Regions from separate parts of the Streptomyces sp. NPDC059743 genome, predicted to be linked through region 1. Evidence: riboswitches for the same ligand, from Rfam matches in the RefSeq annotation. Region 1 holds a riboswitch; the other holds the start of a gene.
The links. Region 1 has a riboswitch for glycine ahead of gcvT (glycine cleavage system aminomethyltransferase GcvT). Riboswitches for the same ligand answer to the same signal wherever they lie in the genome.
Positions count from the first base shown of each region.

Region 1 (5,803 bases):
GTTTGCTCAAACGTGATGCGGGTAGAGGTGTTCCGTTATCCGGACGGTCCGCTCGTCTCAGCGGACCAACTCAGCCACTATTCCACCAGATCGGACATGTGGCTCAACTCGCCTGATATGCGGCGGAACCGGAGCATCCATATCCTCCGCGCCATCCTCCGCGGCGCGGCGCTCAATACGCGTGAGAAGCGGGCGGCGGATAGCCATAACCCGAGGTGGGCGCCGGTCCCGCGTGTGCCTCGCGGTCGTAGAACGGACGCGAGTTGGCCCGTAGCCACATCGTCACCGGGTCGTACTCGTCGGACATCGCCACGGTCGAGACCGGCAGTCCGTCCGGCACCGCGGTGATCGACTGCCGCATCATCGCGCGTACGGAATCGACGGACGCCGGGCTCGTGTCGTACAGATCGAGGCCGATCGTCAGATACGGCACGCCGAGCGCCGGCTGCACCCAGGCGCGGCGCAGCGAGCGGACCGCGGGCGTGCGATGGGCGTTCTGGGTGAGCAGGGCGTAGAACTGCGGCAGCGCGATGGCCGGTTCGGACAGCCGCAGCGGTCCCGCGGGCATACGGTCGAGTCCGGTGGCGATCCGGCGCAGATCGAGCCACGGGATGCCGACTCCGCCGCCGGGCGCGTGCGGATTGAGCCAGATGCCCCAGCGGTCGGGATAGAGCGCGCGGGCGATGTCACGGCCGGTGACCACTTCGTGCGCCCGGGTCCAGCCGCTGACGGAGAGCTCCTGGGCGGAGGTGACGCACGGCGCGTACCCGAGCCCGTCGACCTCCATGTTGCCGTACTGGGCGTCCGGCGAACCAGCCCGGCCGTGCCAGAGCAGCATCCAGACGCTGTCGTCGGCGAGGGCCTGGAGGAGCGCCTCGTACGCGTCGTAGCGTCCTGGCGTCACCTGGCGCAGCATCTGCTCGACCTGCCCGGCCGCCGCGGTGCCTGACGCGCTCACTCTGGGTCCCGCCCCTCTTCGATCCACCATTCGACCAGCCCCCCGAAGCCCGTCGGCCCCCGTGCGGGAAGGCCCGTCCGGACACGCCGCGGGGGCCCAGCCATCAAACCAGCTTAGGCGGCGGTCCTGACACAGCCTTGACGCCTGGTGTCTATGCCCGCTGGTAGAACGGCCTCACCTTCGCCAGCAGATAGTCGCCGACCGGATCCTGGGCCACGTCCAGCAGGATGAGGTTGACGGGCCAGCCCACCGCGACCCGGCCCAGCGCGCGGCCGAGCGCGTCCAGCGGCGCGTTGCGGTCGGCGGCCTCCCAGGACGAGAGCTGTACCCCGATGAAGAGCGCCGGGGAGTCGCCCTCGACGCTGGCGAGCGCGCGGCGGGCCGAGAGCACCACGCCGGACGTCTCGAACTCGCCCGCGGCGGCGGAGAGGAAGTCGACCGGATCCTCCTGCCAGTCCGGCTCGAAGAGCCTGACCCGGCCGCCGCTCGCCGGACCGTCGAGCGGTGTGCGGCCCGCCCGGCACAGCTCGGCGACGGCGGGCGGCGGCAGCGGCAGTCCGACCATGCCGCCCGGGTTGACGGCGATACCGAGCTGCGGAGGCAGGCCACGGGCGAAGTCGCGGGCGGGCGCCACGGTGAAGGGCATATGGGCGCCGACGCACTGGAGGAACTGCTGCTGGGAGCTGAAGACCGGGACGTACGGCGCGCCCTCTATCTCCAGGGTCGGCAGATCCAGACCGGGACTGTCCGGGCCCCCGCCGTTGGGCAGCGGCACCCAGACCTCGCTGCGTCCGAGCACCTCCACCAGCCGCCCGCCCGCGCCCCGGCTGCCGAGCGAGGCGGCGAGCACCTCTTCCAGCTCATTGCCCGGCCATGCAGTATTCACAGTCTTCCTCCGCCCTCGTGCCTGCCGCAGCACCTTAGGGTGTGTCCCCAAATTCGCGGCTGGCTCGAGCTGCCTGGCACGCACGCTCGCGGCGTTGTCGGAGTCAGCCAAGTACGTCCAGTACGAGGCTGATCCTCCGCCTTGCGATCGCACGCACCAGACACCGCGAGCCCCGCCCTCCGGGCGGACGCCGCGACTTTGCGGACACACCCTAACGCCGCAGACGGGAGCCCGTACCCGCGTGTGCGTGCGGCCCGTACCCGGGCGCGGCGGTCAGCGCGCCGTCAGTCGCCCGGTCCGGGAAGGAAGACGATCCGGTCCAGGGCTCCCGCCGCGTCGCGGTCGAGGAGCACCGCCGTGGCGCAGCCCTTGGGCAGGCGGCCCGATTCGGCGCCGCGCAGCAGACGGCGGACCGCCCTGCGGTGGCGGGCGAACGCGTACCCGGAGACGCCTCGACCGCGCTCCAGCTGGCCCGCGCGGGCCACCTCCGGCGCCACGTCCAGCAGGACGAGATGGAGCCCGCGGCCACGTCTGCGCGCCTCGCGGGCCAGCCAGCGCCGTACCCATCTCTGCGTACCGCAGTCGTGCACGACCACGCTCTCGCCGGAGCGGAGCGCGCGCCGCAGTCCCCCGTAATGCGCTATACGGACGAGCGGGCGGTAGACGGCATAGGGGAGGCCGCCCGGCAGTCTGCCCTCCCAGCGGTCCCTGGCGTCCTGCGAGTCGATCCCGCCGCCCTCGGCGGCCCGCCGGATCAAGGTGGACTTGCCGCTGCCCGGCAGCCCGGAGACCACCACCAGATCGCCCGCGGTGAAGGCCAGGGCGCCCGGCACCCGGGCCCGGCGCCCTCTCAGATCCCGTACGACCGCCACGGGCCGTGTCACGGCTCGCCGACCGGACACGCCCTGCTGAGCCGACTGCTGTGCCGGCACCCCCGCGGTCGTCACATATGCCCCGGACCTCTGCGACATCTTCGCCGTCCCCCTGTCAGCTCAGTCGGCCTGGCCCATGACCCTTGCCCACGAAGTGTAAAGAAATGGTAATGCGGCACAAGCTTTTCACGCCGTCCGGCCAGTTGCGGGCCAGGCGCTCCGAACCACCCGGATGCGTGCGATGATGTGCCCGCCAACTGCATACCGGCCGTTTGAATCCGCGCGGGAGAGTCCCGGTCACCGTGTGCGCCGGGCGCCGAAGGAGCAAGTTCCTCCCTTGAATCTCTCAGGCCCCGTACCGCGCGGACGAGGCAGATCTGAAAAGCGGGCCGCAGCGCTGCGGCTCCACCCAAGGTGCAAGTCATGACCCCTGATACGGGTGGTCGTGGTGAACCTCTCAGGTTCCGATGACAGATGGGGAGGACCGTCCTCGTCGTCATGCCCTGGGAGCCACACCGATGAATCACGCCCCGCCGAGCAGCGCCCCCCGTACGACCGCCCTCGACGCCGTGCACCGCGCGCTGGGCGCGACCATGACCGACTTCGCGGGCTGGGACATGCCGCTGCGGTACGGCAGCGAGCGCGACGAGCACACCGCCGTACGGACCAGGGCCGGGCTCTTCGATCTCTCGCACATGGGCGAGATCGCCGTCTCGGGTCCGGCCGCGGGCCGGCTGCTCGACTACGCGCTGGTCGGCAATATCGGCGCCGTCGCAGTGGGCCGCGCGCGCTACACCATGATCTGCCGCGAGGACGGCGGGATCCTGGACGATCTGATCGTCTACCGCCTCGGCGAGAACGAGTATCTGGTCGTCGCCAACGCCTCCAACGCCCAGACCGTGCTGGACGCGCTGACCGCCCGCGCGGCCGGCTTCGACGCCGAGGTACGGGACGACCGTGACGCGTACGCGCTGCTGGCCGTCCAGGGACCGCAGTCGCCGGGCATCCTCAAGACGCTGACCGACGCCGATCTGGACGCGCTCAAGTACTACGCGGGCCTGCCGGGCACCGTCGCCGGTGTCCCGGCGCTGATCGCCCGGACGGGCTACACCGGCGAGGACGGTTTCGAGCTCTTCGTCGAGCCCAAGCACGCGGAGACGCTGTGGCGGGCGCTGACCGAGGCGGGCGAGGGCGTCGGTCTGGTGCCGTGCGGGCTCTCCTGCCGCGACACGCTCCGTCTGGAGGCCGGGATGCCGCTGTACGGGAACGAGCTGACCACCGCTCTCACGCCGTTCGACGCGGGCCTCGGCCGAGTCGTGAAGTTCGAGAAGACGTCGAACGAAGGCGCCTTCGTCGGGCGCGAGGCCCTGGAGGCGGCGGCCGAGCGCGCCGCGAGCGCGCCGCCGCGCAAGCTGGTCGGTCTGATCGCCGAGGGCCGCCGGGTCCCGCGGGCGGGCTATCAGGTCGTCGCCGACGGCACGGTCGTCGGCGAGGTCACCTCGGGCGCGCCCTCCCCCACCCTGGGCAGGCCGATCGCCATGGCGTACGTCGACGCCTCGCACGCCGAGCCGGGTACGGCGGGCGTCGGAGTCGACATCCGGGGCACCCATGAGCCGTACGAGGTCGTGGCGCTGCCCTTCTACAAGCGCCAGAAGTGATACGGACGTCATCGGCGCCCCCCATTCCGCCTTCGTTCCAAAGGGATGCCGTCCCGGGGCCGTTCGGTTCCGGCCTCGTCCGTCTCCTTCCAGCTCCGTCCGGCTCTGTCCGGCTCCTTTCGTCTCGTTCCATCTCGTTCCGTAAGACAGCCGTTCCGCACCACTCCCCCGCGTACAGGAGAATTCAGGTCATGAGCAACCCCCAGCAGCTCCGCTACACCAAGGAGCACGAGTGGCTGACGGACCCCGTGGACGGGGTGTCGACGGTCGGGATCACCGAGTTCGCGGCCAACGCCCTCGGTGATGTCGTGTTCGCCCAGCTCCCCGACGTCGGTGACACGGTGACCGCGGGCGAGTCCTGCGGAGAGCTGGAGTCGACCAAGTCGGTCAGCGATCTCTACGCCCCGGTGACCGGTGAGGTCACCGAGACGAACCAGGACGTGGTGGACGATCCCTCACTGGTGAACTCCGCTCCGTTCGAAGGCGGCTGGCTGTTCAAGGTGCGCGTGGCGGAAGAGCCGTCCGATCTGCTCACCGCCGACGAGTACCAAGACTTTTCCGGCAACTGACGTGCTCCGGCCACTGACACCCCAGGGACTGTGATGTCTTCGAAGTCGCTTCTGAACTCCTCGCTCCATGAGCTCGACCCGGATGTCGCCGCCGCGGTCGACGCCGAGCTCCACCGTCAGCAGTCCACGCTCGAAATGATCGCCTCGGAGAACTTCGCTCCGGTCGCGGTCATGGAGGCGCAGGGCTCCGTCCTGACCAACAAGTACGCCGAGGGCTATCCGGGCCGCCGCTACTACGGCGGCTGTGAGCATGTCGATGTGATCGAGCAGATCGCCATCGACCGGGTGAAGGCGCTGTTCGGCGCGGAGCACGCGAACGTACAGCCGCACTCGGGCGCCCAGGCGAACGCGGCGGCGATGTTCGCGCTGCTCTCGCCCGGCGACACGATCATGGGTCTGAATCTCGCCCACGGCGGGCATCTCACCCATGGCATGAAGATCAACTTCTCCGGCAAGCTCTACAACGTCGTCGCCTACCACGTCGACGGCGAGACCGGCCAGATCGACATGGCCGAGGTCGAGCGGCTCGCCAAGGAGTCCCGTCCGAAGCTGATCGTGGCCGGCTGGTCGGCGTATCCCCGGCAGCTCGACTTCGCGGCGTTCCGCCGGATCGCGGACGAGGTCGGCGCGTATCTGATGGTCGACATGGCGCACTTCGCCGGTCTGGTCGCGGCCGGGCTGCACCCGAACCCGGTGCCGCACGCGCATGTCGTCACCACGACCACGCACAAGACGCTGGGCGGCCCGCGCGGCGGTGTGATCCTCTCCACCAAGGAGCTGGCGAAGAAGATCAACTCCGCGGTCTTCCCCGGTCAGCAGGGCGGTCCGCTGGAGCATGTCATCGCGGGCAAGGCGGTCTC
Region 1 is NZ_JBHWGS010000001.1:455,915-461,717, reverse strand. It holds gene ACFV6H_RS02070 (enhanced serine sensitivity protein SseB C-terminal domain-containing protein) at 173-958, opposite strand; gene ACFV6H_RS02065 (enhanced serine sensitivity protein SseB) at 1,110-1,844, opposite strand; gene ACFV6H_RS02060 (AAA family ATPase) at 2,129-2,815, opposite strand; glycine riboswitch at 2,990-3,087, shown strand; gene gcvT (glycine cleavage system aminomethyltransferase GcvT) at 3,235-4,374, shown strand; gene gcvH (glycine cleavage system protein GcvH) at 4,566-4,943, shown strand; gene glyA (serine hydroxymethyltransferase) at 4,977-5,803, shown strand, end outside.

Region 2 (5,803 bases), on a different contig from region 1:
GTCGAGCCGCGCAGAACTCCCTCCGGCTACCGGAAGTTCAGTCCCGAGGACGTCGAGCGGCTGGCTCGGATCCTGCGGATGCAGCGGGACCACTATCTTCCGCTGAAGGTCATCCGGGAGCAGCTGGACGCCCGTGGCCGTGGCGAGTACGGAGGCGCTCCCGGGCCGCAGCGGCAGCCGTCGGCGGACCTTTTCGGCGAGCCGGAGCCCGAGCGGCCGACGGCGGCCAGGATCGGCCGTGAGGAGCTGCTGGCCGCCGCGGAGGTGGGCGAGAGCAGGCTTGAGGAGTGGGAGGCGTACGGCCTCATCACTCCGATGCCGGACGGCGCGTACGACGCCGAGTCGGTCACCGTCGCGAGACTTGTCTCGGATCTGGGGAGATTCGGTCTGGAGCCGAGGCATCTTCGGGCCATGAAAGCAGCCGCCGAGCGTGAGGCGGGACTGGTCGAGCAGGTGGTGCCGCTGCGCAGGCACCGTAATCCGCAGACCAGAGCCCATGCCGAGGCCACCACGAAGGAGCTGGCGGCGCTCTCGGTCCGGCTGCACGCGGCCCTGGTCCGGACGGCTCTCGGGGTCCGGCAGCACTGATCGCGAGGGAGCCCGACTACCCAAACCTGCCGGGCACGTCCTAGGGTTACTGTGTGAACGAGCTCGACGTTGTGGGTGTCCGGGTGGAAATGCCCTCCAACCAACCGATCGTGCTCCTGCGTGAAGTGGGAGGCGACCGGTACCTCCCCATTTGGATCGGACCTGGGGAGGCGACCGCCATTGCCTTCGCCCAGCAGGGCATGGCTCCGGCGAGACCGCTGACCCACGATCTCTTCAAGGATGTCCTTGAGGCGGTGGGCCAGGAGCTGACCGAGGTCCGGATCACGGACCTGCGTGAAGGCGTCTTCTACGCGGAGCTGGTCTTCGCCAGCGGTGTCGAGGTGAGCGCCAGGCCGTCCGACGCCATAGCGCTGGCGCTGCGCACGGGTACGCCTATCTACGGCAGTGACGGGGTGCTGGACGACGCCGGTATCGCCATCCCGGACGAGCAGGAGGACGAGGTGGAGAAGTTCCGCGAGTTCCTCGACCAGATCTCGCCGGAGGATTTCGGAACCAACAGTCAGTAGTGGCCGCCGGTGAGCGCCGCGCCGGGCTCCGTCAGCACATTCGGTCAGCCTTTCCCCGAAACAGGGCACGGGAAACCACTCTCAGGGTGATTATCACTCGGCGTGGCGAGTGTGGCGATCGTTGACGCACCCCGGGTGACTGCCTACCTTCGACAAGGCAGGTCTAGGACGGAGGGGTCGGCGTGAGAAGCAGCGGCGACAGTACGGCGGCGGGCGGTCCGTATCCGCTTCACGGCAGTGCGGCCGACCCCGGTGCGGAGACGGTCGGATACCGCGGCCCGACCGCGTGCGCGGCGGCCGGAATCACCTACCGCCAGTTGGACTACTGGGCCCGTACGGGGCTGGTCGAGCCCAGTGTGCGGCCGGCATACGGATCGGGCACACAGCGGCTGTACAGCTTCCGCGATGTGGTCGTCCTGAAGATCGTGAAGCGGTTCCTGGACACCGGTGTCGCCCTGCAGAACATCAGGGCGGCCGTCCAGCACCTCCGGAACCGCGGTTTCCAGGATCTGGACCGGATGACGCTCATGAGCGACGGCGCGACCGTCCATGAGTGCTCCTCGCCCGACGAGGTCGTGCGGCTGCTCCAGGGCGGCCAGGGCGTCTTCGGGATCGCCGTCGGCGTGGTGTGGCGGGATGTCCAGGCCGCGCTGTCGCAGCTCCACGGCGAGCGGATCGACACCGGCGAGACGCTGATCGGTCACAACCCGGCGGACGAGCTGGCGCGTCGGCGCCGGGACAGGGCCGTCTGACGTCGACCGGGGCCGTCCGAGGTCGAGGCCGGAAGCCGGTCCGAGGCCGGAATCTCCGGCCGATTGTCAGTGGTGTGAGGCAGCATCGGTGGTGTGAGATCCGCGCCGACGATCCTGCATCTGGACATGGATGCCTTCTTCGCCGCCGCCGAGCAGGCGGCGAAGCCGAGTCTGCGCGGAAAACCGGTGGTGGTGGGCGGTCTGGGCCCGCGCGGAGTGGTCTCGACCGCTTCGTACGAGGCACGGCGGTTCGGAGTGCATTCGGCGATGCCGATGGCCCAGGCGAGACGGCTGGCGCCGAACGCGGCGTATCTGGTGCCGCGGTTCTCGCTCTACCGCACGGTCAGCGAGCAGGTCATGGAGCTGCTGGGCCGGCTCTCGCCGCTGGTGGAGCCGCTGAGCCTGGACGAGGCCTTCGTGGATCTGGAGGCCGGCGGATCGGCTCATGACACGGCCTCGGCGCTCGCGGCCGGTGAGCGGCTGCGCGGGGACATCAGGGCGGTCACCGGGCTCACCGGCTCGGTGGGGCTCGCCGGATCCAAGATGCTGGCGAAGATCGGCTCGGAGCAGGCCAAGCCCGACGGACTGGTCCTCATCGAGCCCGGTACGGAGCGCGAGTTGCTCGGGCCGATGCCGGTGCGGACGCTGCCCGGAGTAGGGCCCGCGACCGGCGAGCATCTGCGCCGGGCCGGGATGACCACCGTCGCGGAGCTGGCCGAGGCGGGCGAGGACGAGCTCGTACGGCTGCTGGGGAAGGCGCACGGCGCCTCGCTGTACCGGATGGCGCTCGGGCACGACGACCGGCCGGTGGTGTCGGAGCGCGAGACCAAGTCCGTGTCGGTCGAGGACACCTTCGACGTCGATCTGCACGACCGGGTACGGGTGCGTGTGGAGGTGGAGCGGCTCGCGGACCGGTGTGTGCAGCGGCTGCGGGCGGCCGGGCACTCCGGGCGGACGGTCGTGCTCAAGGTCCGGCGGTACGACTTCTCGACGCTGACCCGTTCGGAGACGCTGCGCGGGCCCACGGACGATCCCGGCGTGGTGCGGGAGGCCGCGGGACGGCTGCTGGAGTCGGTGGACACGACGGGCGGAGTGCGGCTGCTGGGTGTGGGCGTGACGGGCCTCGCGGACTTCACGCAGGAGGATCTCTTCGCGCAGGCCGCGGCGGCCGAGCAGCCCGCCGCGGCTATACCCCCTGCCACGTCCGCCGCCACGTCCGCCGCGTCGGATGAGCCGGCAGAGGCCGCGCCCTCACCGCCGGTGAAGGACGGGAGCGCCTCGGCCCGGGAGCCGGAGGCGCCGGCCGAGCGGCGCTTTCCGGCCGGACATGATGTGCGCCATGCCGAGTACGGCGCGGGCTGGGTGCAGGGCAGTGGGCTGCGGCGCGTGACCGTACGGTTCGAGGAGCCGGGATCCGCGCCGGGACGGGTGAGGACGTTCTGGACCGACGATCCCGAGCTGGTGCTCTCCGAGCCACTGCCTCTGGTGCCGCTGCCCGTGGTGCCGGAGCCGCCGGATTCCGCTCAGTCGTCCTGGCCCGCCAGCCGGCCGAAGTCGCGTTCGGAGTCCCGGTCGGACAGGGAGGCGGGCCGCTCCGGTGGCTCCGGATCCGGCTCGGGCAGGGCGAGGCCGTAGTGGTGGTAGAGCTGGAGCTCCTGCTCCGGGGAGAGATGGCGGCCGACACCGAAGTCGGGCGCGTCCTTGATCAGCGCGCGCTCGAAGGGCACCTGGAGCGCGTCGTTCACCAGTGTGCTGGGCGCCAGCGGGACGAAGGCGTCACGGCTGAAGAGCCCGGTGCGGACCGCCGCCCACTCCGGTACGCCGGTGGCATCGTCCAGATACACCTCGTCCACCGTGCCGAGCCTGTGGCCATTGCGGTCGAACGCCTTGCGGCCTATCAGACTGCGCGGATCGATATCGGTCTCCACGGTCCCTCCAACTGGTCGCACCTGCTCGTAACACTACAAAAGTGCAGAAACTGGGCGTCGGCCACTCGAAAGTCGTACGGAAGGCCTCGCTGGTAGTCTGGCCGTGGCTGCTGACCCCGTGCGGGAGAGTCCTCCGGAGAACCGCCGGAGGCGCCGAAGGAGCAAATCCTCCCCGGAATCTCTCAGGCCCCCGTACCGCGCGGACGAGGTCACTCTGGAAAGCAGGGCGGGCGTCGGACGGCATCCGCTCTCACCGACGGTGAAAGCCGGTGCGCCGCAGGCGGGCCGGTGAAGCTCTCAGGTTGAGATGACAGAGGGGGAGGCCGTCCGGGCACCCGCGTCCTGGTGCCCCTCGTAGGTCGTGTCGGACCAGGAGGCCTCCCGATGACCGCCCACCGCATTCCGCTCGCGCAGCTTGAGCGAGGAACCCCCTTCGAACAGCGCCACATAGGGCCCGACGCCGGCGCGCAGGCGAAGATGCTGGCGCAGGTCGGCTACGGCTCGCTCGACGAGCTGACCGCCGCCGCGGTGCCCGACGCGATCAAGAGCGCGGAGGCCCTCGACCTTCCCGGCGCGCGCACCGAGGCCGAGGTCCTCGCCGAACTGCGCACGCTCGCCTCGCGCAACGACGTGGTGGCCCCGATGATCGGGCTCGGCTACTACGGCACGTTCACACCGCCGGTGATCCTGCGCAATGTGATGGAGAACCCGGCCTGGTACACCGCGTACACGCCGTACCAGCCGGAGATCTCCCAGGGACGTCTGGAGGCGCTGCTGAACTTCCAGACCGTCGTCGCCGATCTGACCGGTCTGCCGACCTCCGGCGCCTCCCTGCTGGACGAGGGCACGGCGGCGGCCGAGGCGATGGCGCTCGCCCGCCGTGTCGGCAAGGTCAAGGGCGGTGTCTTCCTGGTGGACGCCGACGCCCTGCCGCAGACCGTCGCCGTGATCCGGACCCGCGCCGAGCCGACCGGCGTCGAGGTCGTGGTCGCCGATCTGAGCGAGGGCATCCCGGCCGAGGTCGCCGAGCGCGGTGTCTTCGGTGTGCTGCTCCAGTACCCGGGCGCCTCCGGTGCCGTACGGGACATCAGGTCCGTGGTCGAGCAGGCGCACGGGCTCGGCGCGATCGTCACCGTGGCCGCCGATCTGCTCGCGCTCACCCTGCTCACCTCGCCCGGTGAGCTGGGCGCGGACATCGCGGTCGGTACCACCCAGCGGTTCGGTGTTCCGATGGGCTTCGGCGGACCGCACGCCGGATTCATGGCCGTACGCGAGAAGTTCGCGCGCAGCCTGCCGGGCCGGCTCGTCGGAGTCTCGGTGGACGCCGACGGGAACAAGGCGTACCGGCTGGCGCTCCAGACCCGTGAGCAGCACATCCGCCGTGAGAAGGCCACCAGCAATATCTGCACCGCCCAGGTGCTGCTCGCCGTCATGGCGGGCATGTACGCGGTCTACCACGGCCCGGAAGGGCTGCGCGGCATCGCCCGACGCACCCACCGGTACGCGACGCTCCTCGCCGAGGGCCTGCGCGCGGGCGGCGTCGAGATCGTGCACGGCGCGTACTTCGACACTCTCACCGCCCGTGTGCCCGGCCGGGCCGCCGAGGTGGTCGCCGCCGCCCGCGAGGACGGTGTCAACCTCCATCTCGTCGACGCCGACCACATCTCCCTGGCCTGCGACGAGACCACCGGCCGCACCCAACTGACCGCCGTATGGACCGCGTTCGGTGTCGAGGGCGACCTCGACGCGCTGGACGCGACGACGGACGACGCCCTGCCCGGGACGCTGCTGCGCAGCGACGACTATCTGACGCATCCCGTCTTCCACCAGTACCGCTCGGAGACGGCGATGCTGCGCTATCTGCGCAGGCTCGCCGACCGCGACTACGCGCTGGACCGCGGCATGATCCCGCTCGGCTCCTGCACCATGAAGCTGAACGCGACCACCGAGATGGAGCCGGTCACCTGGCCCGAGTTCGGCGCGCTGCATCCCTTCGCGCCCGCCGAGC
Region 2 is NZ_JBHWGS010000026.1:7,035-12,837, forward strand. It holds gene ACFV6H_RS34600 (MerR family transcriptional regulator) at 1-588, shown strand, start outside; gene ACFV6H_RS34605 (bifunctional nuclease family protein) at 642-1,115, shown strand; gene ACFV6H_RS34610 (MerR family transcriptional regulator) at 1,298-1,867, shown strand; gene ACFV6H_RS34615 (DNA polymerase IV) at 1,961-3,502, shown strand; gene ACFV6H_RS34620 (PRC-barrel domain-containing protein) at 3,391-3,795, opposite strand; glycine riboswitch at 3,907-4,003, shown strand; gene gcvP (aminomethyl-transferring glycine dehydrogenase) at 4,180-5,803, shown strand, end outside.
Region 2: another riboswitch for glycine. It lies ahead of gcvP (aminomethyl-transferring glycine dehydrogenase); the one in region 1 lies ahead of gcvT (glycine cleavage system aminomethyltransferase GcvT).